DNA from 3 places in the Rhizobium sp. BT-226 genome. Region 2 is predicted to be linked to each of the others. Evidence: predicted binding sites of a transcription regulator. Region 2 holds the regulator's gene; each other region holds the start of a gene.
The links. The regulator PhoB, encoded in region 2, activates phosphate uptake and scavenging genes when phosphate is short. The targets are predictions, from matches to a motif close to TGTCATNNANCTGTCAT.

Region 1 (10,752 bases), 880 kb from region 2:
TGCTCGGCAAGGACGGCTTCAAGAAAGGCATGGACCTCTATTTCGACCGCCATGACGGTGAGGCCGTGACGATCGAAGATTTCGTCAAATGCTTCGAGGATGCAAGCGGACGCGACCTCACACAATTTTCGCTCTGGTACCATCAGGCCGGCACGCCGCTCGTCACCGCATCGGGCAGCTATGATGCGGCGGCCGGCAGCTTCACCCTGTCGCTCGAACAGATGATCCCGGCAACACCCGGCCAGCCGAGCAAGGAGCCGATGCATATTCCGCTCAGCCTCGCGCTGTTTGGCGAAAACGGCGGCAAGATCGAGCCGACCTCGGTCGACGGCGCGGAATATGCCGGCGAGGTGCTGCATCTCACGGGCCGCACGCAGACGGCCGTGTTCCATGGTGTTGGGTCGCGGCCGGTCGTTTCGATCAACCGCAGCTTCTCGGCGCCGATCAACCTGCATTTCGATCAGAGCCCGGCCGATCTTGCCCGTCTCGCCCGCCATGAGACCGATCATTTCGCCCGCTGGCAGGCATTGACCGATCTGGCGCTGCCGAACCTGCTGAAAGCGGCCCGCGACGCCCGCGAGGGAAAGCCTGTCATCTGCGAGGCGACCTTCGTCGAGACGCTGATTGCGGCGGCCGCCGATGAGAGCCTCGAGCCCGCCTTCCGCGCCCAGGCGCTGGCTCTGCCGAGCGAATCCGATATCGCCCGAGAACTCGGCGGCAACAACGATCCCGATGCCATCCATGCCGGCCGGCAGGCGGTCCTGAAACAGATCGCCGATGCCGGAAAGGATGTCTTTGCCGGCCTCTACGCAGCGATGACGACATCAGGCGATTTCAACCCGGATGCGAAAAGCGCCGGCCTGCGGGCGCTGCGCAATAGCGCCCTCACCTACCTCTCGCATGCCGAAGAGACGCCGGCCCGCGCCAAGGCTGCCTTCCATGCGGCCAACAATATGACCGATCTCAGCCATGCGCTGACGATCCTCGCCCATCGTTTTCCCGACAGCGCGGAGACGAGCGAGGCGCTCGCCACCTTCCGTGACCGCTTCGCGGAAAATGCGCTCGTCATCGACAAATGGTTCGCGATCCAGGCCGGCATTCCGGGTGCCGAAACCCTGGGACGGGTCCGCGCCCTGATGGACGATCCGCTCTTCAAGCGAACCAATCCGAACCGGATGCGGTCGCTGGTCGGCACCTTCGCCTTTGCCAACCCGACCGGATTCGGCCGCGCCGACGGCGAAGGCTACCGCTTCCTCGCGGATCAGATTCTCGATATCGACAGGCGCAACCCGCAGCTTGCCGCCCGCATCCTCACCTCGATGCGCTCCTGGCGCTCGCTCGAATCCGTGCGTGCCGATCATGCCCGCTCGGCGCTGATCGAGATCGAGCGGGCCGCCGATCTTTCGACCGACGTGCGCGATATCGTTGAGCGCACGCTTAAAGGGTAATTTGATTCGACCGGCCATCAGGAGAAATTCGGCGGCCGGTCGCCCAGCACCTCGAATCACCTGGAAAAACCCGAAATTATAAATAGTTAACGGATTTTTACCTTTGCCTCTGGACAAGGCGAATCACCCATGATTCTCTAGGTCAGGTTCGAGCGAGCGGCGCGCGAATCACATGAGGGACAAGGCGAAGAGATGATGGACGTGCGGCGGGCAACCGTGGCCGAAGGACGGCTGCGTGTCGATTTTGACGGGCTCAAAGCCTGGCGCGACAGCCTTTCCGGCCATGCGACATCGGAACCACTTCTCCGTTATCTGCCGAAGGCCGAGCTGGTCTTGAAGCGGGCCATCCCGGCGCTGATCGTCGCCTTCCTCTCCGTCGTTGCCGCCTCGCATTTCTTCGGCATGATGAGCGAATACGGGCGGCTGGAGGCCTCGGCGCGCCACGCCACCGCACTTTCGGCGGCGACCGCCTCTGCGGTGTTTGCCGATGCGGCCGACATCTTCGACAGCGGCGATATCACCGGGGCGCAGGCCCGCCTCGCCAAATACCTGCCGCAGGATCGGCTGGACAGCGGCGCTTTTGTGCTGCTCGTGCAGGCAAGCGGCAAGGTTTTTGCGGCGACCACCGCCGGGCTTTCGCATGTTGGCAGCAACGTCGGCGATTTCTTCCCCGAGGTCTCGGCGATCCGCCGCTTCGGCGATCGCGCCGGCGTCATCGAAACGACGATCGGCGGCGTGCCGCACTATGCCGAGATCACGCTGATGGGCAATGCCGGCGGTTATATCGTCGCCGCCACCTCGCTCGACGAGATCGACCAGCTCTGGCGCGAGGAACTGGCGCTCAACGTCACGCTGTTTGCCGGCATCTCCTCCATCCTGCTCGTCATCCTCTATGCCTATTACACGCAGGTAAAGCGCGCCCGCGACGCCGACGACATCTTCCTGGAATCGAACCTGCGCGTCGAGACGGCGCTGTCGCGCGGCCGCTGCGGCCTCTGGGACTTCGATTTCGAGAACCGCGAATTCTTCTGGTCGCGCTCGATGTACGACATGCTCGGCCTGCCGGGCTCCGACAAGACGATGGGTTTCGGCGAAGCCGCCCGACTGATGCATCCCGATGACGGCGGGCTCTACGAGATCGCGCGCGCCATCGGCAAGGGCGCTTCCGGCCAGGTCGATCAGATCTTCCGCATGCGCCATGCCGGCGGCCACTATGTCTGGATGCGGGCGCGTGCCCAGGTGATCCGCAGCAATTCCGGCCGTATGCACCTGATCGGCATCGCCATGGACGTGACCGAACAGCATCGGCTCGCTCAGCGCTACGCAGAAGCCGACCAACGCCTCGCCGACGCCATCGAATGCACCTCGGAAGCCTTCGTGCTCTGGGACAAGAACGATCGGCTGGTCATGTGCAACACGCATTTCCAGCAGGCCTATGGCCTGCCGGACAGCGTGCTCGTGCCCGGCACCGAGCGCTCGACCGTCAATGCCGCCGCCGCCCGGCCTGTCATCGAGCGGCGGATTTCCGATGCCGACGGCTCTGGCTATTCGCGTACGACGGAGGTGCAGCTCGCCGACGAGCGCTGGCTACAGATCAACGAGCGGCGCACCCGCGACGGTGGCAGGGTCTCCGTCGGAACCGACATCACGCTGATGAAGCGCCATCAGGAGCGGCTGCGCGAATCCGAGCGCCGGCTGATGGCAACGATCGGCGATCTTTCCGCCTCGCGCCAGACGCTGGAGAGCCAGAAAGCCGAGCTCTCGACGGCCAACGCCAACTACCAGGCGGAGAAGGAACGCGCCGAGGCCGCCAACAAGGCGAAATCGGAATTCCTCGCCAACATGTCGCATGAGCTGCGCACGCCGCTCAACGCCATCCTCGGCTTCTCGGAAATCCTGCAGAACCAGATGTTCGGGCCGCTCGGCTCGCTGAAATACGACGAATATGCCCGCGATATCCATGACAGCGGCAAACATCTGCTCAATGTCATCAACGACATTCTCGACATGTCGAAGATCGAAGCCGGCCATGTCAGGCTGCATTGCGAGCGCATCGACCTTGTGCCGCTGATCGAGGAAAGCCTGCGCTTCACCGCCATGCCCGCGGCTGAAAAGAACATCGTCATCGAACAGCGCATCTGCTCCGGCCTGACGCTGATGGCCGACCGCCGGGCGATGAAACAAGTGCTGCTCAACCTGCTCTCCAATGCGGTGAAGTTCACCGACAATGGCGGCCGCATCGCCGTGCGCACCCGCCGCGTCGATGGCGCCGTCGTCGTCACCATCGCCGACACCGGCATCGGTATTCCACGCTCGGCGCTGTCGAAGATCGGCCAGCCCTTCGAACAGGTGCAGAGCCAGTATGCCAAGAGCAAGGGCGGCTCCGGCCTCGGGCTCGCCATCTCCCGCTCGCTGACCTCGCTGCATGGCGGCCGCATGAAGATCCGCTCACGCGAAGCGGTCGGCACCGTGATCTCGCTGCGCATTCCCGACGATATCTAGGTGTCGGACATAACCCAGTACCGCTGTTATCTAACTCGAAAACCTTGCGACCACGCCCGAGTCGCCCGCGCGTCGCTTGAAAAGGGGGCCGGATGATGCGCTCATCCCGGCCCCTAACTGGTCTTCACAGCTGCCTGGCAGTCTCACTGCCCTATAGTTGGGGCTCGACCGAGTTTTATGCCGTCAGACGGCAATCTTGCCGCCGCCGGCCTTGGTGATGGCGACGACCGCGGGCCGCACCGGCATATCGGGTTTGAAGTCCGGCCAGCGGGTGGAAAGGTCCTCGTAATAGGACGGGCGGCCGTGACCCGGCCAGTCCTCGCCGCCATCGCCGGGATGCTGCACGGCGACGAAGGCGGTCTGGTCATCCGGCGTAAAGAGGGGGCCGCACATTTCGGCGCCGACCGGCACGCGGAAGAACAGTTTCGACGTGGCACGCGCCGCTCCTTCCGTATCGACGGCCCACAGACCGTCGGTGCGGCCGGTGGCCTTGTTGTTGTTGCCGTCCGTCGACACCCAAAGGCGACCAGCGGAATCGACGGCGCAGTTGTCGGGCATGCCGAACCAGCCGTTCTTGGTCGTTTCAGTCGAGAAGGTCGCGCCGACGGCCGCAACGGACGGATCGCCGCACTTCAGAAGCACTTCCCACTTGCCTGAGGTGGCCGTGAAGTCGCCGTCGTTTTCGGAGATCTCGATGATATGGCCGAAGGCGTTTTCCGCGCGCGGGTTGGCGGCGTCCACCTGGTCGGCCTTGCGGCGGGTGTTGTTGGTCAGCATGACGTAGACCTTGCCGTTGACGCTGTTTGGCTGGACGTCTTCCGGGCGGTCCATCTTGGTAGCCCCGAGCGCGTCGCCGGCGCGGCGACATTCGATCAGCACGTCGGCCTGGCTGGTGAAGCCGTTCTCGGCCGTCAGCGGGCCTTGGCCGAAGGTCAGCGGCAGCCACTGCATAGTGCCGTCCTCATTGAACTTGGCGACATGGAGCGTGCCGCTGTCGAGCAGGTTCATGTTGGCGGCGCGGTCGTTCGGGTTGAACGTAGCGTCGGTCACGAACTTGTAGACATAGTCGAAACGCTCGTCGTCGCCGAGATAGAAGACCACCTTGCCGTTCTTGGCGACGATCGACTCGGCACCCTCATGCTTGGTGCGGCCGAGCGCCGTGCGCTTCTTCGGCGTCGACGTCGGGTCCATGACGTCGACCTCGACGATCCAGCCGAAACGGTTCGGCTCGTTCGGCTCCTTGGCGAGATCGAAGCGATCGTAGAAATTGGCCCAATCGTAGCCGCCTTCCGGAACGCCGTAACGCTTGTAATTGGCGGCTTCCTTGTGGCCTTCCGGCAGATTGCCGGAGAAATAGCCGTGGAAATTCTCTTCCGCCATGATGTAGGTGCCCCAAGGCGTGACGCCGCCGGCGCAGTTGTTGATCGTGCCGATGGCGCGGGTGCCGGTCGCGTCCGCACTGGTCTTCAGGCGATCGTTGCCGGCGGCCGGACCGGAAATGTCCATCGGCGTATTGGCGGTGATGCGGCGGTTATATTTGCCGTCGGCGACGACCTGCCACTTGCCGTCCGCCTTGCGGATCTCGACGATGGTGCCGCCATGAGCGGCCATCTCGACATCCACCTGCTCCTTGCTCAGCGGGCCTTGCTTGATCTTGCCGTCGACGACCTGGACGAGGCCGGGGAACATCAGATGCGGGTTCGTATATTCGTGGTTGACGACGAGCAGGCCGTGCTCGGACGAACCTTCGAGCGGAATGAAGCCGACATAGTCGTTGTTGTAGCCGAACTGCTTGCTCTGCGCATCGGCCGTCTGCTTCGTCGGGTCGAACTCGGGAGCGCCCGGTAGCACGGCATCGCCCCAGCGCAGCAGGATATCGGCATTATAGCCTTCCGCAATGTGATGCTTGTCGTCGACGCCGGCTTCCACTTCGGAGAAGTTGAAGGCGGAGCCCTTGTTGTCAGCGGCGCGCGCCTCGTCGGCGCTCATGAGCGCGATCGGGCTGACAGTTGCGGCAATCGCCGAAACGGCAAGCGAGCCCTGCAGAAAATTGCGGCGCGAGAAGCGCTTGCCGATGATTTCGCCCATCGTCGGATTGGCGCTCATGTTGTGGCCGTCGCCATCGGCGTCTTCAAGCTGCGTCGTCGGGAAGATCTTCTGGGAAATATGCTCGTTCATTGGCTCGCCTCCAAGTTAAGATTTACCCCAAGTCTGGAGCCATTCTAACCTAAGGTTACACTATTACAGGCGTGCGACAGGCATCAAAATGTCGAGCAGGCGGCTCACAAGGCTGAGGCATCACCGTTCTCTCAGAAAAGAAGCGCAAAACGACGATCACGCCGTCCTCACTTTTCATTGCTCCTTCTTGATCCCGCAAATTTGTCTCTTTTAAACAGTGGCTTACCGCACTTCCCCCGATTGTCAACAAATGTCGAACAGTTTGTCGCTGTTTCGCTAGGGCTGAGCGCCCGCTAGGGAAATGCTGCACGCAATGTGCTGTCGAAACAATTCAAGGATCATCAATGTTTTCCATTAAGTCCGCCCTCGTTGCCGGTGTCCTGGCACTTGCGTCCTCCACTGCATATGCGCAGACGATCGATGTTCCTGCCGGCACCTATCAGGCGGATGTGACCCATACCAATGTTCTGTGGAGCGTCGTCCATTTCGGCCTTTCCAACTATATCGGCCGCTTCGACAAGATTTCCGCGACGCTCGAGCTCGACCCTGCGGACGTTACGAAGTCGAAACTGACGGCAACCATCGATCCGGCTTCGGTCAGCACAAACTATCCGGCAAGCGACAAGAGCTTTAATGCAGAGATTGCCGGTGAGATGTTCTTCGATGCGGCCAAGTTCAGCGAGATCACCTTCGTTTCAACGGCCATCAACGTCAAGGACGGCAAGACCGGAACCGTCACCGGTGACCTGACGTTCCACGGCGTCACCAAGCCCGTCACGCTCGACGTTACCCTGAACGCGGCGCTCAACCCGCACCCGATGTCCAAGAAGCCGACCGTCGGCTTTTCAGCAACCGGAGTGATCAAGCGCTCCGATTTCGGTGTCGCCGCTTTGGTGGGTCCTGTCAGCGACGACGTCAAGCTGACGATCGAAACCGAGTTCGTCGCTCAGTAAGTGTTCGTTGCCGGTGCAGCCCGACATCGTCGGGTTGCGCCGGCTGTTTTGCGCTCCCATTGCGACAACTGGAAGTCACCCATGTCAGCTACACATTCGGTCCGGGCCTACAGTATGGGTGCAATGATCCTGCACTGGCTCATCGCTGCGCTCATCCTGACCCAGCTTGCCATGGGTTTTCTGATGAGCCGCGTGGAGAGCCTTCCAGATACGCTGCGTTTTGCGATGTTTCAGTGGCACAAGACGTTCGGCATCGCGGTCCTAACCTTGACGATCGCCCGCATCGCCTGGCGCCTGTTCCACACGCCGCCCGCGCATGCGCCGATGACACGGGCGGAACGGGCCGCGGCCAGCATCGTCCATGCACTGTTCTATGCGCTGATGCTGGTCGTGCCTTTGACCGGCTGGCTGCTGGTGTCGGCGTCCTCTACAGGGATTCCCACCCTTCTGTTTCTTTCCGATACCCTGGTCTGGCCACATCTGCCCATTCCGACCTCGATGCGCGCAACAGTTGAGGCCGCGTCCGAGAATGCGCATGTCATTCTGGCCTATGGTTTCGGGTTGCTTCTGGTTCTGCATGTGGCCGGGGCGCTCAAGCATTCGGTGATCGACCGGATGCCGTCCTTTTCGCGAATGATCCCTTTCGGCTGGCTGCGCCGGATGCCCTCCTCCGCAATCGGCGTGCTGGTCTCCGTCGTGCTGGCACTGTGCTTTATCGGCGGCGGACTGTTGATCCCCAGAACGGGCGGCACTACATCCGTCAATGCCGCGGACCTTGGATCGACTGAAGCATCGCCATCCGGCTGGGTGATCGATAAAACGATGTCTGCACTGACCTACACGATCAATTTCTCCGGAACGCCGACTGCCGGCACGATCGGAAAATGGGACGCATTCATCGAATTCGATCCGGACAATCTTGGCGCCGCCAAGGCGCGGATTGTCATCGACGCCGCCTCCATCGATTTCGATAATTCATTCGTCAGGCCCAATATCGGCGGCGACGACGGCCTGCAGACGGCGACCCATCCGCTGGTGGAGGTTGTGCTCGACCATTTCGAAACGGCGGGCGAGGCCTATTACGGCAAGGGCAATGTCCTTGTCCGCGGTGTGACGGTGCCTGTGTCGGTCCCGTTTACGATGCAGCGCGACGGGGCGGGACGGGCTATCGTTGCCGGCACGGCGGAGCTGGATCGTCTGGCCCTTGGACTTGGTCTGCAGAATGACGGAAAGGGTGAATGGCTCGACAAGGTCATCCGCGTAGCCTTCAAGCTCGAAGCGACGCCGTCCGGGCCAATGAGCTAAGCCGGAAAGTCGCTGGCGCCCCCGGTTTCCCTGAAGAAAGAACAACCTGTGATCTCAGCTGGTCGATGCTGCGGTGAAAACCGCCAGCTGAGCGGCGAAAGCACGCTTGTATGCCGGCCGCGCTTCGCCGCGGGCGACATAGGCGGAAAGGTTCGGATAGTGGTCCAATATATCCGATCCTTTCAGTCTGAGCAGCACCGTCACCATCAGCAGGTCGCCGGCGCTGAACGCGCCGTCGAGCCAGTCGGCATCGCCAAGGCGACGGGAAAGATCGTCCAGCCGCTTCCGGATACTGACCTCGAGGGCATGCAGGCGCTGCTCGTACCAAGGCTCGTCGCGCTCGAGGATTCTGGCGAGGGCGCGGTCGAAGATCGGTGGTTCCACCGTGTTGAGCGCGGCAAACATCCATGTGAGCGCGCGCGCCCGGGCATTCGCATCGTCCGGCAGCAGGCCCGCATGGCGCTCGCCGATATGGAAGACGATGGCGCCGGACTCGAATAAAGCGAGATCGCCTTCTTCATAGGTCGGGATCTGCCCGAAAGGCTGCAGCGCGAGATGCGCAGGTTCCTTCATCTCTTTGAACGATACAAGACGCACGTCGTAAGGCTGACCCACTTCTTCGAGCGCCCAGCGAACGCGCATGTCGCGGGCCAGCCCTCTGCCGCGATCGGGCGACCGTTCAAAGGCGGTAATGGTAATCGTCATGGGTGTTCTCCATAGCTTTGTCCTGAAGACGGTCGGCTAAACGAGAATCCGACAGATCATGCTCGAGATAATCCTCGCGGTCGTTCCATCTGGTGTGAGATCAGGCTTTCACGACATTGAGGAATATTTTCCGAACTGCTTTCGACAGCCGCTTCACCTCCGCTTCCAGCGTCTTGATGTCAGGGCAGTCACCGGCGCGGCAGACGAGTTCGACGAGGCCTGCCGGCGCGTCCTTCGGATCGAACAGGCCGTCGATGGAGAGGCGGATCAGTTGCGAAAGGCCGGTATAAAGCGTGAAGGCTTCGAGGCATATGTCGAGATCGGCGGTGGCCATCAGCGGCTCGCCAAGCACCTTCAGGGCCTCGCCGGTGCTCATCCCGTTGACGGCAATGCCGACGCCCCTGGTCGGTGCGATCAGTGCGAGATACTGGGCGACGAATTCGAGATCGATGACGCCGCCGGGAATGAGCTTCAGGTCCCACGGGCCGGAGGGCGGCTTTTCCTTGTCGATCAGTTCGCGCATCTCGGCGACATCATGCGCCACCTTGGCAATATCGCGATCGGCCGAAAGCACCTCGCGAACGACAAGCTCCGCCTCGGCGATCAGGCTCTCATTGCCGCAAATCAGCCGGACGCGGCTGAGCGCCATGTGCTCCCAGGTCCATGCCTCTTCGCGCTGATATTTGCCGAAAGCATTGATACGAGTGGCGACCGGCCCCTTGTTGCCGGATGGGCGCAGCCGCATGTCGACCTCATAAAGCACACCTTCTGCCGTCGGCGCCGAGAAGGCGGCGATCAGTCTCTGGGTGATGCGGGTGAAGTAACGCGTCGCATCGAGCGGCTTCGGCCCATCGGATTCCAAGGCCGCATCGTCATAATCATAGAGCAGGATCAGATCGATGTCGGAACCGGCCGTCAGCTCGAAACTGCCGAGCTTGCCCATGCCGGCGACCGCAATGCGCCCGCCGGGATAGTCGCCGTGTGCTACCCGCATCTCGCCTACCACGGCCTCGAGTGCCGCCGCAATGATGAGGTCGGCGAGATGGGTGAAGGCGCGTGCGGCCATCACGCCGTTGATCGCGCCTGTGAGCAGGCGGATGCCGATCAGGAAGCGCTGCTCGGCGGCGAAGATGCGCAGCCGGTCGAGCACCTCTTCATAGTGGCGGGCCTGGGCAAGCGAGCTCTTCAGCCGCTCGCCGAGATAATCACGCGTCGGCAGCTCGGCCATCAGGCCGGGATCGAGCATGCCGTCGAAGACATGCGGCTTGGCGGCGATCACCTCGGCAAGCCGGGGGGCTGAGGACATGATGTTGACGATCAGCGACAGGAGCGCCGGGTTGCTGCCGAGCAGCGAGAAGAGCTGTATACCGGCGGGAAGGCCCGAGATAAAGCTGTCGAAGCGCAGCAGCGCCTCATCGGCACGCTTGCTTTCGCCGAAGACGCGCAGAAGTTCGGGCGCCAGCTCCGTCAGCCTTTCGCGCGCCTCCACCGATTGCGTCGCGCGGTAGCGGCCGTAGTGCCAGGTGCGGATAATGCGGGAAATGTCGGATGGCCTGGTGAAGCCAAGTTTTTTCAGCGTCTCCAGCGTATCCGGATCGTCGCCCTGGCCGGTGAAGACCAGGTTTCCGGTTTCGGTGGAAAGCTTGCTCTCCTGCTCGAAG
Region 2 (10,752 bases):
GACGAGAACCTGCACGATTATTTCCGCCATACCGGCCCGGCCATGTCGCCGTTCAACGCCTGGACTTTGCTGAAGGGCATCGAGACGCTGCCGCTGCGCGTGCGCCAGCAGACCGAGAATGCCGCAAAGATCGCCGATTTCCTGGCCGAGCAAGGCAAGGTCGCCAAGGTGATTTATCCCGGCCGCAAGGATCATCCGCAGGCCGATATCATCGCCAAGCAGATGACCGGCGGCTCGACGCTGGTCGCCTTCGAGCTGAAGGGCGGCAAGGATGCCGCCTTTGCGCTGCAGAACGCGCTCGATATCATCAAGATCTCCAACAATCTCGGCGACAGCAAGAGCCTGATCACCCACCCGGCAACGACGACGCACAAGAACCTGACGGAAGAGGCCCGCGCCGAACTCGGCATCTCGCCTGGTACGGTCCGCCTTTCGGCCGGCATCGAAGATACCGACGACCTGATCGAGGATTTCGCGCGGGCGCTTGCCAAGGTTTCGGCCTGATCTAGGGGTAAAGGCGGCCGGACCTCTAAAGCGCGTCGCATTCGCTCCTCGCGCTTTAGTTTTTGTTTTACGCATGTCGTTATCGCAAAACCGCTGCACATTTTTGCGCGACATGCTTGGAGTTCGGCCGTGCCGGATCTCACCAAGGTGAGACCGGGGGGGAACAAGTTCGTCTGCCGCGGCGTTCCGAAACGGAATTAACACTGACAATTAGGCTTAACGATCGAAACCCCTTCGGATCACAGCCATTTCAGCGATGATAATTGTTCCGTTTCTTGACGGACAGGGCCTCTTATAAGATACGGGTAACATATCTTGACTAAGGTGCAAGGCATGTATCGCGCCCTCACAAGAGAGATCGAAGTAGTCGTCGAGCCGTTCTATCTGGAGGAGCAATCCGATCCGGAAGACGATCGCTATGTCTGGGGTTACCGGATTGTCATCAGCAACAATTCCAACATAGCCGTTCGGCTGGTCAATCGTTACTGGAACATCACCGACCAGAACGGCCAGGTGGACGAGGTGACCGGCCCCGGCGTCGTCGGCGAGCAGCCGCGGCTCAGCCCCGGCGACACCTACGAATATTCCTCCGGCTGCCCGCTCGACACGCCCTCAGGGCTGATGTTCGGCCATTACCAGATGGAAACGGACGATGGAGAGATGTTCGATGTCGACATCCCCGCCTTCTCGCTGGATTCGCCTGGACTGCTGCGCGTGCTCAATTGAGAGCGTAGGTTCGCGGTCGTTTCGTCAGTGCAAACACGGCGCTCGGACGCGGCCGGCTGCAGCCTTCCAGTCAGTACCAACATGGACGCCGTGCCCGCGGTCGTAAATCCTCGGGCTTGCCCAGTCATCAATCTGCTAAAGGTCAAAAGGATCCGAGGCCTGGGTGCCTGGCTTTGCTTCGAACGGATCTTTTGATTGTGGCGGCGCCGGCTGTTTCATGACCGCATCGTTTACCGCCTTTTGGCAGGCGAGCAACTCATCCGCTGCCCTCTCGGAATCTTTCAGACCGAGGGCAGCAATTTCTTTTCCGTTAAAGCGGGCGCGGAAACTCAGTTTACCAGAGAACTCCTCAATCAAGTCGGTATCGTCGGTATCGATCCACAATGATTTGAGGCCGTCGAGATCCAGACCTCTCGCGTCAGCCGTCCATTGAGTCTGGTCTAACGACAGTTCGATGGGATAATGCTTACCTTTCTCCAAGGATTTCCAGTTCGGATTTCCGAGCAGAATGTACAGAGGTTTGTCCTTTTTTCGGAAATTGAAGCCAAGACGAAAAATGGTGTCGTCATCAAAGGACGTCAGAACAAAACAGCCATTGTCTAAAGTCGGGTCGACAGCCACGGTCCAGCCCCCGACCTCTTTCCATTGGATTGCCTTATCATCAGCCAAGCCAATTCGTGGCATCGCAGCCATGAATGCGAGTACGAAATAAAAAAAGCGCATGAAGTCCCCATCCCTGAACCAGTTGGAGAATAGGTGCACAGCGACTACCGAAAGTCGAGTCACTGTGCTGGATCATCGCTAATCTTTTGTATTCGTTCAACGTGTCCTTAACCGCGCCTACTCCGCCGGCTGGAGCTCGGCCGGCTCGAAGCGGTAGGTGGTCGAGCAGAATTCGCAGGTGACGGCGATCTCGCCGTTTTCCTGGCTGGCTTCGATCTCCTCGGCCGAAAAGCCCTTCAGTACACCCTTGATCTTGTCGCGCGAGCAGCTGCAGCGGTCGAAGACGGCGCGCGGTTCGTAGACGCGGACGCCGCGCTCGTGGAACAGGCGGAACAGCAGCCGCTCGGTGCCGACAAGCGGGTCGGTCAGTTCATCGGCGTCGATGGTTTCGACCAGCGAACGGGCTTCGACCCAGGCATCGTCCTCGCCATGCGGGCGGTTGCCGGTGTCGCCGTCGCCGCCGTGGAGATCCGGCTGGCGCATGCGCTCCGGCGCTTCCGGCAGGAACTGGGCGACGAGGCCGCCGGCCCGCCAGCGATGGCGCGGCTTGCCGGCATCGTCGCGATCGAAGAGCTCGGCCGCGGCAAGGCGCACGCGCGTCGGGATCTGCTCCGACTGGCGGAAATAGACGCCGGCAATTTCTTCCAGCGTGGTGCCGTCGAGCGCGACGATGCCCTGGTAAGGCTGGCTGAACTTGCCCTGGTCGATGGTGAAGGCGAGCACGCCCTTGCCGAGCAATTGCTCCGGCTCGGTTTCACCAGACTCGATCGCCTTGTTGAGCAGCGCCTGATCGAAACGGGCATAGGCGCGGACATTTTCCGGCGTCGAGAAATCGGCGACGAGAAGATCGACCGGGCCATCGCCCTTGGTCTGCACCGTGAACTTGCCGTCGAACTTCAGCGAGGTGCCGAGCAGCACCGTCAGCACGACGACTTCGGCAAGCAGCCGGGCAACGGGTGCGGGATAATGATGACGCTCGAGGATCGCATCGAGCATCGGGCCGAGCTGGACGGCGCGACCGCGCACATCCAGCCCCTCCACCTGGAAGGGGACGACATGGTCATCGCCGGCGAAATCGAACTGGCCGAGGGCGGCTGCAGCTTCTGCCATGGCTTTCACTCCTAGTTTTCAGAGCGATGGGCCAGCGTGCCCTTCGCTCACGCGGTCGCGAGTTTGTAACTCGCGACGTCCGATTATGGTTCAGATCGCGCCCAGGCACCAAGCAAGAATCGACTTCTGCGCATGAAGACGGTTTTCCGCCTCATCGAAGACCACGGATTGCGGACCGTCGATCACTTCGTCCGTCACTTCCTCACCGCGATGGGCGGGCAGGCAATGCATGAACAATGCATCATTGCCGGCTTTCGCCATCAAGGCCGCGTTGACCTGATAAGGCTGGAAGACATTGTGACCCCGGGCCCGATGTTCCTGATTCATGGAGACCCAGGTATCGGTCACCACGCAATCGACGCCGGCGACCGCACGGTCGGCATCATGGCAAAGCATGATTTCGGCGCCCTCATTGCGGGCCCAGTTCAGATAGTGATCCTTGGGCTCGGAGCCAAGGGGTACGGCCATGTTCATGCGGTAGCCGAAACGCGCGGCACCCTCGACCAGCGAATGCAGCACATTGTTGCCGTCGCCGGTCCAGGCGATGGTCTTGCCCTTGATCGGGCCGCGGTGCTCTTCGAAGGTCATAATATCGGCCATGATCTGGCAGGGATGGGTGTCATCCGTCAGCGCATTGATGACCGGCACGGTCGCATGCTGGGCCAGCTCCAGCAGGCGCGAGTGCTCGGTGGTGCGGATCATGATCGCATCGACATAGCGCGACAGCACCTTGGCGGTGTCGCCGATCGTCTCGGCGCGGCCGAGCTGCATCTCGGTGCCGGACAGAAACAGCGTTTCACCACCGAGCTGGCGCATGCCGACGTCGAAGGAGACGCGGGTGCGCGTCGACGGCTTCTCGAAGATCATCGCCAGCATCTTGCCGGCGAGCGGCTTGTCGCCCGTGCCTGCCTTGAAGGCCTGCTTGCGGGCGAGCGCATCGTTCATGATCGTTCTGAGATCGGCGGATGTGACCGCCGAAAGATCGAGGAAGTGTTTAGGGCTCATATCGTCTTCTTACCTGTGCTGCGCCCGAAGGCGGCAATTTCTTCAAGCCGTCTTCTTGACCTTGGAAGCGCGGATGCTCTCGGCGGCGCGCTCGATGCGGACGAGCCCCTCGCGGGCTTCCTCGGCGGTGACCACGAGCGGCGGAAGAAGGCGGATGACGTTGTCGCCGGCGGGTACGCCGAGCAGATGGGCGGCGCGGATCGCCTGCAGCAGTTCAGCCGAGGGAACGGCGGCCTTGATGCCGAGCAAAAGGCCCTCGCCTCTGATATCCTCGATCACATCGGGATAACGATCCTTCAGCGAGGCGAGGCCCTGGCGGAAGACCAGTGCGACGTCGCGCACCTGCTGAAGGAAGCCATCGGCGAGGATGATGTCGAGCACGGCGCTGCCGACGGCCATGGCAAGCGGATTGCCGCCATAGGTCGAGCCATGCGTGCCGGCCTTCATGCCGGAGGCGGCCTCGGCGGTGGCAAGGCAGGCGCCGAGCGGGAAACCGCCGCCGATGCCCTTGGCGACAGCCATGATGTCGGGGGTCACGCCCGACCATTCATGGGCGAAGAGCCTGCCGGTGCGGCCGACGCCGGTCTGGACCTCGTCGAGGATCAACAGCAGGCCGTTGTCGTCGCAGAGCTGGCGAAGCGCCTTCATGAATTCAGGGGTGGCAGGGCGGACGCCGCCCTCGCCCTGTACCGGCTCGATGAGGATGGCGGCCGTGGCCTCAGTGATCGCGGCGCGGACCGCTTCGATATCGCCGAAAGCCACCTGATCGAAACCCGGCGCCTTGGGGCCGAAACCTTCGAGATATTTCTCCTGGCCGCCGGCGGCGATCGTCGCCAGCGTCCGTCCGTGGAAGGCGCCTTCAAAGGTGATGATATGGAAGCGCTCGGGATGGCCCTTGGAAAACTGATAGCGGCGTGCCGTCTTGATCGCGCACTCGAGCGCCTCGGCGCCTGAATTGGTGAAGAACACCTTATCGGCGAAGGTGGCGTCCGTCAGCCGTTTTGCCAGGCGCTCCTGACCGGGGATCTCATAGATGTTCGACAGGTGCCAGACCTTGTCGGCCTGCTCCTTCAGCGCGCCGACCACATGCGGATTGCTGTGGCCGACGGAGGTGACGGCGACGCCGGCGCCGAAATCGAGATATCGCTCGCCGGTTTCGGTGATCAGCCATACGCCCTCGCCTCGCTCGAACCGCAGCGGGGCACGAGAATAGGTGTCATAAAGCGGCGTGGCTTCAGCCATTGCGCGATCTCCATCAAAGTTGCCGGGCAATGACTCCGGCTAAGGAAACCAGGCCCGAAAAATTAAAAATGCCGCCTTGCGGCGGCCACTGGCACTATTTCCTTTTCGCGCTGCAATGTCAACAAAACTGCGCCCTTAGCCTATGCAGCAAGGGTGTACAGCGGCATTCTCAGTCTTCAACAGGCATTATTGCAGAAATGACACGCAGAGGCAGCAAGTTGGGGAAAACTACGAATTCGATTCATCCGGATTCATGCGACTCTTGTCACGGAGTCAGCCTCACACTAGGTTAAAGATCAATTACTAGACTGCATGCGGCGGAACTAGTCACCAAAATTGATCAAGCGTTTCTTGTTTCGGAGCTCCCGGGACAACGGTGAGGGATTCTGCCATCACCAACGCAAAAGGTGGAGACAGGGCATGAACTGGACAGACGAGCGGGTCGAGAAACTCAAGAAGCTTTGGGCCGAAGGACTGAGCGCCAGCCAGATCGCTGCGCAACTCGGCGGGGTCAGCAGAAACGCGGTCATCGGCAAAGTGCACCGGCTAAGCCTTCCGGGCCGCGCCAAGGCCGGCGGCACCAACACCGCGGCGCGAACGCCGAAACGCAATACATCGGCGCCGCGCGCGCCGAACTACGCCTCCCGGATCACCACCCGCACCGTTACCCGCCAGCAGGGCGCGACGATGCTGAAGGAAGAGATCGAGATCGAAACGATCGAGGAAATGGAATACGTGCCGAGAGGCAATGTGGTGGTGCCGATTTCGCGCCGCCTCGGCCTGACGGAACTGACCGAGCGCACCTGCAAGTGGCCGGTCGGCGATCCGCTGAAGGACGACTTCCACTTCTGCGGCTGCGAGTCCCCCGACAATTCGCCCTATTGCAGCTATCACCAGAAGCTTGCCTACCAGCCGGTCAACGAACGCCGCCGGGCGGCAGCGCGGGCAAGCTGAACGCGGGCAGCCATCGTCAGTATGTAGAAACGGGCCGAGTGGCCCGTTTTTTAATGCGCGGATGGAAGCTCAGGCTTCCCTCCGTCATGCTCGGCCTTGTGCCGAGCATCTGATCACCTCAACTACTTGAGGGAAAACCGTTTATTTTCAGATGCTTAATTTGGCGTGCGCAGATCCTCGGCACAAGGCCGAGGATGACGTCGCGGGCTTTGCCAGGGCTTTGTCAGCAGGCTCAGATGGAAGCCCTCAGGCTTCCATCGAATAACCGGCGCCGCGGACGGTGCGGATAACGTCCTGCATGTTGGAAAAATTCAGCGCCTTGCGCAGGCGGCCGACATGGACGTCGACGGTGCGCTCGTCGACATAGATATCGTGGCCCCAGACGCCGTCGAGAAGCTGCGAGCGGGAGAAGACCCGGCCCGGCGACGACATCAGGAATTCCAGCAGGCGGAATTCGGTGGGGCCAAGGCGGACTTCGCGGGTCTTGCGATGGACGCGATGGGTCTCGCGGTCGAGCTCGATGTCACCGCATTTCAGCACCGTCGACAACACTTCGGGACGGGCACGCCGCAGCATTGCCTTGACGCGGGCAACGAGCTCGGGGGTCGAGAAGGGCTTGACGACATAATCGTCGGCGCCCGTCGACAATCCGCGGACGCGCTCGCTTTCCTCGCCGCGCGCCGTCAGCATGATGATCGGCAGGCGCTCGGTTTCCGGCCGCATACGCAGGCGCCGGCAGAGCTCGATGCCGGAGACGCCCGGCAGCATCCAATCGAGGATGAGAAGATCGGGCGTGCGCTCCTGAAGCCTCATTTCGGCTTCGTCACCACGAAGGATGGTATCGACCTCGAAGCCTTCCGCTTCGAGATTATAGCGAAGAAGCACGCTGAGGGCTTCCTCGTCTTCAACAACTGCAACTCTCGGGATCATGCGTCTCGATCTCCTCGCGCATGATCCTTAAACCAGGGTGATTTAAGCAATGCATCCTGCGCAAATTCAGAAATTGGCTGCGACCTCTTTGCGCGCCCGGACGGGCGCGCACGCAATTGACTGGTGTGGGCGTTATTCGGTGACCGCGCCGACGGTGTTGGCGCTGTCGTCCTTCGGACGATCGCCTTCCGGCTGCGCGCCTGTCGCCATGTAAAAAATCGTCTCGGCGATGTTGGTGGCATGGTCGCCGATGCGCTCGATATTCTTGGCGCAGAAGAGAAGATGCGTGCAGCTGGTGATGTTGCGCGGATCTTCCATCATGTAGGTCAGGAGTTCGCGGAACAGCGATGTGTACATCGCGTCGATCTCGTTGTCGCGTTCACGGATCGCATTCGCCTTGTCGGCTGAACGATTGGTGTAGACGTCGAGCACTTCCTTGAGCTGGACGAGCGCCAGTTCGGACAGATGCTCGAGGCCGCGAGCGAGCTTGCGGGGAACGCCGGTGCTTTGGACGGCGATGACGCGCTTGGCAGTGTTCTTGCCGAGGTCGCCGACGCGTTCGAGATCGGCGGCGATACGGATCGAACCCATGATTTCACGCAGGTCCGAGGCCATCGGCTGACGGCGGGCGATCGTGACGATCGCCTTATCGCCGATTTCGCGTTCGGCGTGATCGAGGATCACATCGTCAGAGATGACCTTCTGCGCCAGCGCGGTATCGCCGTTGACCAGCGCCCGCACAGATTCGCCGACCATCTGCTCGGCCAGGCCGCCCATTTCGGAAATCCGCCTGGACAGGAACTTCAAATCATCATCATAGGCAGAAAAAATATGTGTCGATGCCATGGGCTTTATCCTCGAATAACGGGAAGGCTTGGTGTCGCCAAAATCAGCCGAAGCGACCCATGATGTAGTCCTGGGTGCGCGGATCGTCGGGATTGGTGAACATCTTGTCGGTGTCGTTCTCCTCGACGAGATTGCCGAGGTGGAACATGGCGGTGCGCTGCGAGACGCGCGCGGCCTGCTGCATGGAGTGGGTGACGATGACGATCGTGTAGTTCTCGCGCAGCTCGTGGATCAGTTCCTCGACCTTGGCGGTGGCGATCGGGTCGAGCGCCGAGCAGGGTTCGTCCATCAGGATGACTTCCGGGCTGACGGCGACGGCGCGCGCAATGCAGAGGCGCTGCTGCTGACCGCCCGACAGGCCGGTGCCGGATTCATGCACGCGGTCCTTGACCTCGTTCCAGAGGCCGGCGCGCTGCAGGCTGGTCTCGACGATCTGGTCGAGATCGGCCTTCGACTTGGCAAGACCATGGATGCGCGGGCCGTAGGAGACGTTTTCATAGATCGTCTTCGGGAACGGATTCGGCTTCTGGAAGACCATGCCGACGCGGGCGCGAAGTTCGACGACGTCGATATCGGGATCATAGACATCGTCGGTGTCCAGCGTGATCTTGCCGGTGACGCGGCAGCCGTCGATCGTGTCGTTCATGCGGTTGAGGCACCGCAGGAAGGTCGACTTGCCGCAGCCGGACGGGCCGATCAGGGCGGTTACGGTGTTTTCGCGAACGTTCAGGTTCACATCGAAAAGCGCGCGCTTCTCGCCGTAGTAAACCGAGACATCCTGGCCGATCATCTTATACGGGACGTTGCTCATCTTCTGATCCAGCGCCTTCTCAACTGCAGCTTCCGTCAACATGTTCATGATCTTGTAACTCCGTTTACCAGCGGCGCTCGAAGCGACGACGCAAGAGGATGGCGCCCATGTTCATGACGATCAGGAACAGGAGCAGGACGATGATGGCACCCGAAGTACGCTCAACGAAGGCACGTTCGGCCTCGTTGGCCCACATATAGACCTGTACGGGCAGAGCCGTCGAGGGATCGAGCGGTGTCGTCGGCGCATTGGCGACGAAGGCGACCATGCCGATCAAGAGCAGCGGCGCGGTTTCGCCGAGCGCGTGCGCCAGGCCGATGATCGTGCCGGTCAGGATGCCGGGCATGGCGAGCGGCAGCACATGGTGGAACACCATCTGCATTTTCGAAGCGCCGAGGCCGAGCGCTGCGGCGCGGATCGACGGCGGCACGGCGCGCAGTGCCGCACGCGTCGCGATGATGATCGTCGGCAGGGTCATCAGCGTCAGCACCAGGCCGCCGACCAGCGAAGCCGAGCGCGGCAGGCCGATGAAGTTGATGAAGACGGAAAGACCGAGCAGACCGTAGACGATGGAAGGGACCGCGGCGAGGTTGTTGATGTTGACCTCGATCAGGTCCGTCAGCTTGTTCTTCGGCGCAAACTCCTCGAGATAGATCGAGGCGGCGACGCCGATCGGCAGAGAAAGCACGAGCACGATCAGCATCAGGTAGAGCGAGCCGATCAGGGCGACGCCCAGGCCTGCGGCCTCCGGACGGCTGGAGTTGCCGTTGACGAAGAGGCCGGTGTTGAACTGCTTGTGGAGAGCACCGCTCGCCTTCAGCTCGTTCATCCAGCCAACCTGCTTGTCGTTGACCTTGCGGTTCTTCTCATCGACCAAGAGGTCGATCTGGCCCTTGTTGGCGCTGTCGACATTGGCGTCGGCGAGCACCGTGACATTGACCGTCTTGCCGATGATCGACGGATCGGCGATCACCATATCGCGTAGCTGGATCGGCGCACTCTTCGACAGCATGGCGGATGCATCGCGCACGTCGGGACGGCTCGAGGCATTGATGTTCAGCTGCTTGACGATCGCGTCACGCAGGAGAACCGGATAGTTGGCGGCGATCAGCACCGAAGGGTCGGTCGCACGCTTATTGTCGGGGTCGATCGTCTTCTCAACGAATTCGATCGGCAGGGTGATCGCCGTCTGCTGGAAGGCGGTATAACCTTTGCCGATCACCGTCCACAGCAGGATGAAGAGGAAGACGAGACCGAAGGTGATGGCGGCGATGCCATAGGCCTGGAACCGGCGCTCGGCGGCATAGCGGCGCTTGATGCCGATATCGCGGCGGGCTGGCGCCTTGGAAACGGTGACGCCGGCGGTGGGAGAAACAATATCCGTCATTCGTACTGCTCCCGGTATTTGCGCACGATGTAGAGCGCATAGATATTGAGGCAAAGCGTGATGCAGAACAGGGTGATGCCAAGGGCAAAGGCAACCAGTGTCTGCGGCGAGGTGAACTCAAGGTCGCCGGTCAGCTGGTTGACGATCTTGACGGTCACCGTCGTCATCGGCTCGAAGGGGTTGATCTGGATGCGGGCAGCCACACCAGCGGCCAGCACGACGATCATGGTTTCGCCGACGGCGCGCGAGGCAGTCATCAGCAATGCGCCGACGATGCCGGGAAGGGCTGCGGGCAAGACCACTTTCTTGATGGTTTCGGAGCGTGTGGCACCAAGACCGAGCGAACCGTCACGCAGTGACCGCGGCACGGCGGTGATGATATCGTCCGACAGCGAGGACACGTAAGGGATCAGCATGATGCCCATGACGATACCGGCCGTCAGAACGCTCTGCGCCTGAATGAAATTGCTGTAGTTGCCGGAGAGAAGGCCGCTGACCTGGGCGGAGAAATCGC
Region 3 (10,752 bases), 470 kb from region 2:
GCGGATGGAAACGGCGTTGGTCGTATCGTCGGCACCCTGATCGATGACTTTGAGCACGTCGTCCGGTCCGATGATTGAGGCCGTCACCTGCACACCGCCGGTGCCCCAGCCATAGGGCATCGGCATTTCGCGCGAGGCGAAGGGCACCTGGTAGCCGGGTATGGCGATCGCCTTCAGGATGGCGCGGCGGATCATCCGCTTGGTCTGTTCGTCGAGATAGGCGAAGTTGTAGCTGGCCAGATCGGTCATTCGGCGGCTTCCTTCATGTCTTCGCCACCGTTGCGGGCGGCTTCGAATTCGCGGCGCATGCGGCGGACGAGATCGAGTTCGGCCTGGAAGTCCACATAATGCGGAAGTTTCAGATGCTCGACGAAGCCCGTCGCCTGGACGTTGTCGGAGTGCGAGATAACGAATTCCTCGTCCTGTGCCGGTGCGGTGATATCCTCGCCGAGCTCTTCGGCTCGAAGAGCCCGGTCGACGAGCGACATCGCCATCGCCTTGCGCTCGCTCTGGCCGAAGACCAGGCCGTAGCCGCGGGTGAATTGCGGCGGCGCCTTGGCCGAACCCTTGAACTGGTTGACCATCTGGCATTCGGTGATCTGGATCGTGCCGAGCGAGACGGCGAAACCGAGTTCCGGCACATCGAATTCCACCTCGACCTCGCCGATGCGGATTTCGCCGGTGAAGGGGTGGTTGCGGCCATAGCCGCGCTGGGTGGAATAACCGAGCGCCAGTAGAAAACCCTCGTCGCCGCGGGCAAGCGCCTGCAGGCGGAGATCCCGGGTCATCGGGAATTCCATCGGCTCGCGGGTCAGGTCGCCGATTTCGTGATCTTCCGGCATGTCGCCGTCGGCCTCGATCAGGCCCTCTTCGCCGAGAATCTCGGAGACACGCATGACACGGCCGGTCTCGGCGGCGCGCTGAGCGGGCGTCTCGACCGCCTCGTCCGAAAGCAGCGAGGGATCGAGCAGGCGGTGGGTATAGTCGTAGGTGGGCCCAAGAAGCTGGCCGCCCGGCAGATCCTTGTAGGTCGCCGAAATGCGGCGTTCGATCGTCATCTCAGCTGTGTCGAGCGGCTTGGAATAGCCGAAACGCGGCAGTGTCGTGCGGTAGGCGCGCAGCAGGAAGATCGCCTCGATCATGTCGCCCCGCGATTGGCGGACGGCAAGTGCGGCGAGCGTGCGGTCGAAAAGCGAGGCCTCGGCCATGACGCGGTCGACGGCGAGCGCCAGCTGCGCCACGATCTGGTCGATGCCGATCGCCGGCAGCGAACGGTCGCCGCGGCGGCGGTCGGCCAGCAGGCGGTGGGCATTGGCGATGGCGGTCTCGCCACCCTTGACGGCAACATACATGAGCTCAGATCTCCGTTGCTGTGATCTTGGTGGTGCGCGGCAGGCAGAGGAAACGCTTGCCCGCCGTCAGCACGATGTCGACGCCGCGCGGAAAGAGCGCACGGTTCTCGGTCCAGAGCCGCAGGAAGGTCTCCGGCAGGCCGGTAGGCGCGATCTCCGTCACGCTCTGGATGCCCGGACCCATCAGCGCCAGCCTGCGGCCGCCCTCGAGTTCGGCGAGTTCGATGATGAGGGTGGTCGAGCGATCGGGATATTCCTGCGTACCTGATGCAAAGAGGCCGAAGGAGGAAAGGGCGATGCCGGCCTCGGTGAAGGCAAAACGCGCTTCGGCTTTTTCGCCGGTCAACGGCGCGCCGGTATGGAAGCCGAGCCACTCCGGCACGGCGGATTTCGCCAGTCCCTGGGAAAGCCAGACGGGCGTGTCGTGGTCGCAAAGCGTCAGCGCGATGGTGCCGGCGGCGATGCCGAGCGGTGCCGGCGGAGCGACGTCGGGCTGAACCGTCTGGATCGTGCCGGGGCGGGCCATGCCGTCCATCAGCATCTTGAAGACGCTCTGGGCATGGAAGACCGGCTCGGCAAAGCCGCCGGTCAGAGCTTCTGTCTTCAGGCCCATCAGTTATCTCCCCGCACCATGGTGAAGAAATCGACGCGGGTTGCCGCCGTCTCGTCCGCCTTGCGGCGTTCGGCATCGGCGATCCGTTCGGCAATCGGTAAAAGCAGCGCCTGTTCGACGAAATCCTTCGTCGCCTCCTCCTGCCAGAGCGCGTCGAAGATCGCCGCAAGCCGGGCCTTTTCGCGGTCGGTGCCGAGCGCCTGTGCATGGCCGACCGAGCCGGAGTCGAGCCGGACCGTCGCCCGCGTCACGGTCACTTCGCCCAGATTGAAGGGAGCTCCGCCGCCGCCGATGCGCCCACGCACCATCACCAGCCCGGTCTCCGGCCCGCGCACCGGATGCGCCGCGGGCTTTTGCGGCAATGCGTCCCAGACCGCCTGGAGTTCGCTGCGCTCCGCGCGCGCCAGCAGATCGGCGGCGCGTTTGCGCCCGGATGCCGTCTGTGACGCAGCGTCTGTCCTGTCCGCTGATATCATCGCCGCTTCCCTTAAAATGTCTATTGATATAGACAACCATACAAGATACACTTAGCTCTAAATCGATGCCGTGACAAGCGTGTGACATTGTCGGGGTGAAATGGCAGAGCAGGGTTGGAATGGCGGGATTGAACCAGGTGCAAAGGCAAACCGGCGTGGCGCTCTGGCGTCAGATCGCCGATCGGATTCGTGAGGCGATCAGCACCGGAGCCTATGACGAAACGGGAATGGTGCCGCCGGAAACGGTCCTGGCCCTGCAATTCGGTGTCAACCGGCATACCGTGCGCAGCGCTTTGGCGGCATTGGCGCAGGAGGGGATCGTGCGTGCGGTGCAAGGTCGCGGCACGATGATCGAACGCAAGGAGCGGCTGAATTTCCCGATCACCCGCCGCACGCGTTTTACCGCCGGCATCGGCGATCAGGCGCGTGAAATGCGCGGCCTTCTGCTCGATGAGGCGAAGGAGGAGGCGAGTGCCGAGATTGCCCGCTGGCTGGGCCTGAAGCCGGGAGAACAGGTGATCCGCCTGGAAACATTGCGCCAGGCAGACAAGCGGCCGGTTTCAAGGGCGACGAGCTGGTTTCCCGCCAAGCGCTTTGCCGGTATCGGCGAGGCCTATCGCAAGCGGGAATCGATCACCAAGGCCTTCGCGGAGCTGGGTCTGGCGGACTATATCAGGGCGACCACCGAGGTGACGGCCGCCCATGCCGATGCAGCCGATATGGCCGATCTCGAACTCACCCCCGGCGCGATCCTGCTGATCGCCAAGGCGATGAATACCGATCTCGACGGCGTGCCGGTGCAATATTCGATCAGCCGCTTTGCGGCCGACCGGGTGCAGTTCACGATCGAGAACTGAGCGCCTTTCCCCGCCGTAGCGGGGAAAGATCAGCTGAGATCAATGTGCGCCCGACATGTCGCCGAGCACTTCTTTGGAAGCGACGGTAGAATCCGCCTTCAGTGTGTAGACCATCGGCACGCCGGTCGCGAGGTTGAGGGCGAGCACACCTTCTTTGCTCAGCTTGTCGAGCACCATGACAAGTGAACGCAGCGAATTGCCGTGTGCGGCGACCAGCACCTTCTCGCCTCTGAGCACGCGCGGCAGGATTTCGGTGAGGTAGTAGGGCCAGACGCGGGCGCCGGTGTCGCGCAGACTTTCACCGCCGGGAGGCGGCACGTCATAGGAACGGCGCCAGATATGCACCTGTTCCTCGCCCCATTTGGCGCGTGCATCGTCCTTGTTGAGGCCGGAGAGATCGCCGTAGTCGCGCTCGTTCAGCGCCTGGTCGCGGATCGTCAGGAGATCGGGCTGGCCGACCTTGTCGAGGATGAGCTTCAGCGTGTGCTGCGCACGCACCAGCACCGAGGTATAGGCGACGTCGAATTTGATACCGTATTCGGCGAGCGCCGCGCCGCCTGCATTGGCTTCCTGGATGCCGAGCTCAGTCAGATCGGGATCTTTCCAGCCGGTGAAGAGATTCTTCAGGTTCCAGTCACTCTGGCCGTGGCGAACGAGGACGAGGGTACCGCTCATGAATATGCCTCCGTAGTATCGTTATGAGGAAGAGAGCCCGAGCACGTCGAGCATGGAATAGAGACCCGGCTTCTTGTCACGCGCCCAGAGGGCCGCCTTGATGGCGCCGCGCGCAAAGATCGAGCGGTCGGCCGCACTGTGCGAAAGGGTGACGATTTCACCTTCGCCGGCAAAAAGCACGGAATGCTCGCCGATGACGGAGCCGCCGCGCAGCGTCGCAAAGCCGATCGTACCCGCCTCGCGGGCCCCGGTATGGCCGTCGCGCACCCGGACCGACTTCGAAGCAAGATCGATGCCGCGCCCTTTTGCCGCGGCGTCGCCGAGGAGAAGGGCAGTGCCGGAGGGCGCATCCACCTTGTGCTTGTGGTGCATTTCCAGGATCTCGATGTCCCAGTCGACAGAATCGAGCGCACGCGCTGCCTGCTCTGCGAGCACGCCAAGCAGGTTGACCCCGAGGCTCATATTGCCCGATTTGACGACGCGCGCATGCCGGGCCGCCGCGGCGATCCTGGCATTGTCGTCGTCCGAACAGCCGGTCGTGCCGATCACATGGACGATGCGGGCTTGCGCGGCGAGGCCTGAGAATTCCACCGTTGCGGCAGGCGAGGTGAAGTCGAGCACGCCTTCGGCATGCAGGAAGGCCTGGAGCGGGTCGTCGCCGATGACGACGCCGGTCGGGCCGAGACCGGCGATTTCGCCGGCATCCTTGCCGACGAAGGGCGAGCCGGCGCGCTCGACCGCAGCATGCAGCCTGACGCCCTCGATGGAATGGATGAGCCGGATCAACGTCTGCCCCATGCGTCCTGCTGCGCCAACCACCACCAGTTTCATCGCAGCATCGCTCATGTCAGTCTCGCCAGATCAGTTTGAATCGGAGGCCGAAGGCCTCTGCAGATTGTTGAGGCGAGCGTAAAGACCGTCGCTGACCTTCGCAAGCGTCTCGTGATTGCCTTCCTCGACGACGCGGCCCTGCTGCATGACGACGATCTTGTCGGCCCGCACCACGGTCGAAAGCCGATGGGCGATGACGACGACGGTGCGTCCGGTCATCGCCTCGTCGAGCGCCTTCTGCACGGCGGCTTCGGATTCGGTGTCCAGGGCCGACGTCGCCTCGTCGAGAAGCAGGATCGGCGCATTGCGCACCAAAGCGCGCGCGATCGACAGCCGCTGGCGCTGGCCGCCCGAAAGCGTCACGCCGTTTTCGCCGACCGGCGTCTCGTAACCCTGCGGCTGTGCCGAGATGAAGTCATGCGCATAGGCAAGCCGGGCCGCCTCTTCCACCTCGGCATCGGTCGCTTCCGGCCGGCCATAGCGGATATTGTCGCGGATCGTGCCTTCGAACAGATAGGGCTGCTGCGAGACATAGGCGAGCTGCTGGCGCAGCGACTTCTTGGTGATGTGGGCGATGTCCTGTCCGTCGATCAGGATTTCGCCCTCGCGCGGATCGTAGAAGCGCGGAATGAGGCTGATGACGGTGGATTTGCCGGCACCTGAAGGGCCGACCAGCGCTGTGGTCGCGCCGCCCTCGGCGATGAAACTGACGCCGCTGAGTACGCTCTCATTGCCGTAGGCGAAGGACACATTGCGGAATTCGATCCTCGCCTGCGTCACCGTCAGCGGCCGGGCATCCGGCAGGTCGCGCTGGCGCGGTTCCATGTCGAGCAGTTCATAGATCATCCGCGCATTGACGACGGCGCGCTCCATCTGCACCTGCAGGCGGGCAAGCCGGCGGGCCGGGTCATAGGCAAGCAGCAGCGCCGTGACGAAGGAGAAGAAGGCGCCCGGCGGTACATTGTAGTAGATCGAGCGGTAGGCGGCATAGGCAAGCACGCTGGCGACGGCAAAACCTGCGAAGCTTTCCGTCAGCGGAGACGTGCGTTCGGAAAGCCGGGCAATCCGGTTGGCCCGGCTTTCGGCGCCTTTGATCAGTTTGTTGACCTTGCGCTCCAGTTCTTCTTCCATCGTGAAGGCTTTCACGATGGCGATGCCCTGGATCGTCTCCTGCATGGCGCCGAGAACATGGCTGTTCAGATGCACGGCCTCGCGGGTGGCCGAGCGCAGCCGCTTGGAAACATAGCGCAGTGCATAAAGCAGCGGCGGCGCCATGATGAACACGGCAAGGCTGAGCAGCGGATCCTGGATGATCATCACGGCGAGCAGCGAAACGAAGGTCAGCAGGTCGCGCACCGTCGAGGTGATCGTCAGGTTGAGCACGTCGCGGATGCCGCTGACATTCTGGCTTACCTGCGCGGCGATATGGGCCGAGCGCGCCTCGCTGAAGAAGCCGACCGAAAGCGTCATCAAATGCGCATAGAGCCGGCGCTGGTAGCGGGCGACGATATCGTTGCCGACCCTGGAAAGCGCCACCGCCTGGCCATAGCTCGCAAAACCGCGCAGCACGAAGGCGATGAAGATCGAAAGACAGATGATCCAGACGACGTCGGCGCGGCGATTGGCGAAGGCCTCGTCGATGATCGCCCGCATGATCCAGGCGGTGAATGCCGTCGAAAGCGCCACCACGATGAGGCAGGCAATCGCAAAGACATAGCCCCAAAGATGATCGCGGCCGTTTTCAGCGATGATGCGCTTCAGGATGCCGGTTACGGTATCGCTGCTGACGCTCTGCGTTCTGCTTTCCGCCGCTTCCAAATAGGGTTTCCTGTCTCGGGCCAAGCGCCCCGTGAGGGCGACACGCACTTTTGCCGGGGTCTATAAAGAGTTGGGATTGGTTTGGCTAGAGCGCCGCGCCTCCGGATAGGAGGTGCCAATGACGCTCTATTGTTCTGCGCCGGGCTCAGCGCCGCCAGCGGCGGCCCTCGGTCGAGACGCCGAAATTCGCCGGCATGCGCGCATAGGAGGAAAGTCCGGCGAGCGCTGCCAGTGGATGTGTCACCACATAGGTCGGGATGGTGCGAAGTAGCGCCGTATGCGGCGCCTTGTCCTCGAAGGCGATGCGGAATTCCGGTCTCTTCAGCGCCGGGAGGATCTTCTGCGAGATGCCGCCGGAGAGATAGACGCCGCCGCGCGCCATGAACACCATCGCCATGTCTCCCGCCACGCGGCCGAGATAGGTGGCAAACAGCGAGACGGTCTCTACCGCCGCCTTGTCGCTGCCGGCAAGCGCGTGCGAGGTGATGTCGGCCGGATCCCTCATCGTCGGCTCGATGCCGTCGACCATGCAGATGGCATGGTAGAGGTTGACGAGGCCGCGCCCGCAGAGGATCTGCTCGGCCGAAACGCGGCCTTCGATCGTCTCGATATGCGGGAAGATGTCATAGTCGCGCTTGCTGCGCGGCCCGAGATCGACATGGCCGCCTTCGCCGGGAACCGGGATCCAGCTGTGCTGGGCATGCACGAGCCCGCCGACGCCGAGGCCGGTGCCCGGTCCGAGCACGACGCGCGACGCGATCATGTCGCCGGTGGCGTCGCCGATGCGTTCGCGGTTTTCATCCGAAAGCGCGGCAATTGCCAGCGCCTGCGCCTCGAAATCGTTGACGACGAGCACATCCTCCATGCCGAGGCCCTCGATCATCGTCTTTGGCCGCACCACCCAGTCGCAATTGGTCAGCGGGATCTCGTCGTCGTTGATCGGGCCGGCGACGGCGAGGATCGCCGAGCGCGGCTGCACGGCGGTTTTGTCGAGCACGCCTTGCTGGATCGCTTCGTCGATCGTGGCGAAATCCGCCGTGCGCACGTTCGGAAACTGCTTCGGCTCGGCATAGGCATCGGTGAGGATGGAGAAGCGGGCATTGGTGCCGCCGATATCGCCGATCAGGATCGGGAAAGGCAGCGGAGCGGTGCTGTTGTTCGGTTTTGGCATGGCCGGTTCCGTGCTGATCAGGCTTTAAGTGTGGGAAGAAGTTTTATAGCGGTCGCGTGGTTGAGCGCCATCGGAATATCGTAGACGATCGCCAGCCGCATCAGCGCCTTTACGTCGACATCGTGCGGCATCGGGGTCAAGGGGTCGACGAAGAAGATCAGGGCGTCGACCTCGCCGGTCGAAATCAGCGCGCCGATCTGCTGGTCGCCGCCGAGTGGGCCGCTTTTCAACCTGACGACGTTAAGATCGGGAGCGGCGTCGAGCACCCGCCCGCCGGTCGTGCCCGTCGCGACGATCTTCCAGCGCGAGAGAATGTCCCGGTTGGCGCGGGCGAACGCTGCCATGTCGTCCTTCTTCTGGTCATGCGCGATCAGCGCAAGGCATTTGCCGCCGGCCATGAAGTGAATCTCCGCCCCAACAATTCAATCGATTTGACCGCTGTATACCAACAGCTTGCGATTTGAAAGACAGTGCATCCGCCCCTTCATTGGATCGCCGGCTTGTCGTTCGGAACCGGGCCGACATCCGGTAACGCCTCATCAGTGTCATCAGCCGACGCGGCTGGCGGAGCGGCGGCGAGCGCGCTTGCGGCGGAGGGTCCACCATAGGTGGCGGCCTGCATCGAAGCAACGGAAGCGGCGTTGAGCACGGCGGCGCAAGCGTTGGGCAGATCGGTGACCATCATCTCACGCGGCGGCTTCGGCGGCTTGGCGCCGGGCTTGGGCGGTTTCGGCGGCGCCCAAGGCGCCGGCGTGAACCAATAGGCGAGCGACTTGTCGCAGCCGTCGCCGGCGGGGACAGGAGCTTGCGGCGTGCATCCGGCAGCGCCCGGCGGGCATTTGATGCGGATGTGGAAATGCGAGTCATGGCCGTATATCGGCCGGAGTTTGCCAAGGTTGGTGCGGTCGCCGGCCCAGGTGTCGCACATCTTCTTCTTGATCGCCGGATTGACGAAGATGCGCTCCACTTCGGGATAGCTCGCCGCGAGCATCAAAAGCCGCGCGCGCGATTCTGTCCATACCTTGGGGTTGACGGTGAGGAACTTGTCCTTCTGCAGCATGCTGGTGAAGGGCAGGTCCTCGCGTTCCTGGGCCGTCATGCGGCGCGCCGGCATCGGGCTAAACCAGATATCGGCATCGAGGCCGATCTGGTGCGAGGAATGGCCGTTGAGCATCGGCCCGCCGCGTGGTTGCGCGATATCGCCGACAAGGATGCCGGGCCAGCCGGCATATTTGACCGCATCCTGCGAAAACCGCTCCAAGAGCGCGATCATCGCCGGATTGCCCCAGCGACGGTTGCGCGAAAGCCGCATCGCCTGCCAGGTCGGGCCATCGGTCGGCAGCGCCACCGCACCCGTCATGCAGCCCTTAGCATAGAAGCCGATCGGCTGCGCTGGCCCCCGCGTCGGCAGGCCGGCGCCGCCGAACAGCGCCTTGGCGCTGCCTGGGCTTGGCGTCTTCTGCTCAGCGCCGACGTCGCCAGCGGCAAGGCCTGCGCCGATCGCGCCGGCAAGCGCCAGTGTGCCTAATGTCCTGAAAGCCTGGGCGAAGCCGAAAGCCATGCTGTTCCCTTAATTCGATGTCGAAGTGATTTGCACTCGAATCTATCCTGAAAAGCGATTTTGGTGAATCGATGATTTGCCGGACGGCCGCAGGAAGGGCCGGTGACGGAAGACCGCAGCGCCTCAGGCATTGACAGGAGCTGACCTTTGACAGGAGCTGGCGGCTCAAAATTTCGCGAGCCCGGCAAAAACCAGACTCTCTCCTGTTTTTCGCCCCTATTTCTCGTATTGTCGTATCCATCAATATTCAGGGGAAGCGTGAATGACGACTCTGTGGTCGAAGATCGGTTTGTTTCTGTCGCTTGCGGGGGCCCTGGCGCCAATGACGGCAACGGCTCAGGACCAGCCGTTTCTGATCGGAAGCTCGGTCATCAGCGAGATGAAGTACAGGCCGGGCTTTGCGCACTTCGACTACGTCAATCCCGATGCTCCGAAAGGCGGAGATCTGCGCCTCTCCGCAAGCGGCGCCTTCGACACCTTCAACCCGCTGCTCGCTAAAGGCCAGGCGGCAGTGGGCTTGACGCTCGTTTACGACACGCTGATGAAGCCCGCCGACGACGAGCTGCTCGTCTCCTACGGTCTGCTTGCCGAAGGGCTGTCTTTTCCCGCCGACGTCTCGAGCACGACCTTCCGCCTGCGCAAGGAAGCGAAATGGGCGGATGGTCAGCCGGTAACGCCCGAGGATGTCATCTTCAGCCTGGATAAGACGAAGGAACTGAATCCCATCAGCGCGAACTACTACCGGCACGTGGTGAAGGCCGAGAAGACCGGCGAACGCGACGTGACCTTCACTTTCGACGAAAAGAACAACCGGGAGCTCCCGAATATTCTCGGTCAGTTGGTGGTCGTGCCGAAACATTGGTGGGAGGGGCAGGGACCAGACGGCAAGCCACGCGATATCTCAAAGACGACGCTCGAGCCGGTGATGGGTTCGGGACCTTACAAGATTGCTTCCTTCTCGCCCGGCGCGACGATCCGTTATGAACTGCGTGACGATTATTGGGGTAAGAACCTCAATGTAAATGTCGGCCAGAACAATTTCCGCAACGTCATCTACACCTATTTTGGTGATCGGGACGTCGAGTTCGAAGCCTTTCGCGCCGGCAATAGCGACTACTGGCAGGAGACCACGGCTGCCCGCTGGGCGACGGGATATGATTTCCCCGCGGTGAAGGAAGGACGTCTCAAGAAAGAGGAGGTTGCAAACCCGCTGCGCGCCACCGGCATCATGCAGGCTCTCGTGCCCAACATGCGACGTGACCTCTTCAAGGACATCAGGGTCCGCGAGGCGCTGAACTATGGACTGGATTTTGAGGAGCTGAACCGCACCGTTGCCTTCAACAGCTACAAGCGCATCGACAGTTATTTCTGGAATACCGAACTCGCCTCCTCCGGCCT

Region 1: the regulator PhoB is predicted to act here: its motif matches at 6,191-6,207, upstream of OIU37_RS12045 (PhoX family phosphatase).
Region 3: the regulator PhoB is predicted to act here: its motif matches at 2,512-2,528, upstream of phnF (phosphonate metabolism transcriptional regulator PhnF).

Annotation. Positions count from the first base shown of each region.
Region 1 covers NZ_JAOYTI010000002.1:389,799-400,550, forward strand. The annotation lists gene pepN (aminopeptidase N) at 1-1,448, shown strand, start outside; gene OIU37_RS12040 (PAS domain-containing sensor histidine kinase) at 1,641-3,950, shown strand; gene OIU37_RS12045 (PhoX family phosphatase) at 4,134-6,128, opposite strand; gene OIU37_RS12050 (YceI family protein) at 6,473-7,081, shown strand; gene OIU37_RS12055 (cytochrome b/b6 domain-containing protein) at 7,163-8,386, shown strand; gene OIU37_RS12060 (glutathione S-transferase family protein) at 8,441-9,091, opposite strand; gene OIU37_RS12065 (bifunctional [glutamine synthetase] adenylyltransferase/[glutamine synthetase]-adenylyl-L-tyrosine phosphorylase) at 9,192-10,752, opposite strand, start outside.
Region 2 covers NZ_JAOYTI010000002.1:1,273,210-1,283,961, forward strand. The annotation lists gene OIU37_RS16500 (O-succinylhomoserine sulfhydrylase) at 1-504, shown strand, start outside; gene apaG (Co2+/Mg2+ efflux protein ApaG) at 838-1,230, shown strand; gene OIU37_RS16510 (hypothetical protein) at 1,366-1,953, opposite strand; gene OIU37_RS16515 (Hsp33 family molecular chaperone) at 2,071-3,063, opposite strand; gene argF (ornithine carbamoyltransferase) at 3,154-4,068, opposite strand; gene OIU37_RS16525 (aspartate aminotransferase family protein) at 4,111-5,310, opposite strand; gene OIU37_RS16530 (GcrA family cell cycle regulator) at 5,731-6,264, shown strand; gene phoB (phosphate regulon transcriptional regulator PhoB) at 6,511-7,194, opposite strand; gene phoU (phosphate signaling complex protein PhoU) at 7,327-8,040, opposite strand; gene pstB (phosphate ABC transporter ATP-binding protein PstB) at 8,084-8,899, opposite strand; gene pstA (phosphate ABC transporter permease PstA) at 8,916-10,238, opposite strand; gene pstC (phosphate ABC transporter permease subunit PstC) at 10,235-10,752, opposite strand, start outside.
Region 3 covers NZ_JAOYTI010000002.1:1,742,471-1,753,222, reverse strand. The annotation lists gene OIU37_RS18945 (alpha-D-ribose 1-methylphosphonate 5-phosphate C-P-lyase PhnJ) at 1-249, opposite strand, end outside; gene OIU37_RS18940 (carbon-phosphorus lyase complex subunit PhnI) at 246-1,352, opposite strand; gene phnH (phosphonate C-P lyase system protein PhnH) at 1,357-1,965, opposite strand; gene phnG (phosphonate C-P lyase system protein PhnG) at 1,965-2,441, opposite strand; gene phnF (phosphonate metabolism transcriptional regulator PhnF) at 2,561-3,298, shown strand; gene OIU37_RS18920 (2,3-bisphosphoglycerate-dependent phosphoglycerate mutase) at 3,338-3,973, opposite strand; gene dapB (4-hydroxy-tetrahydrodipicolinate reductase) at 3,995-4,819, opposite strand; gene OIU37_RS18910 (ABC transporter ATP-binding protein) at 4,835-6,622, opposite strand; gene OIU37_RS18905 (glucokinase) at 6,768-7,793, opposite strand; gene OIU37_RS18900 (methylglyoxal synthase) at 7,811-8,191, opposite strand; gene mepA (penicillin-insensitive murein endopeptidase) at 8,278-9,354, opposite strand; gene OIU37_RS18890 (extracellular solute-binding protein) at 9,617-10,752, shown strand, end outside.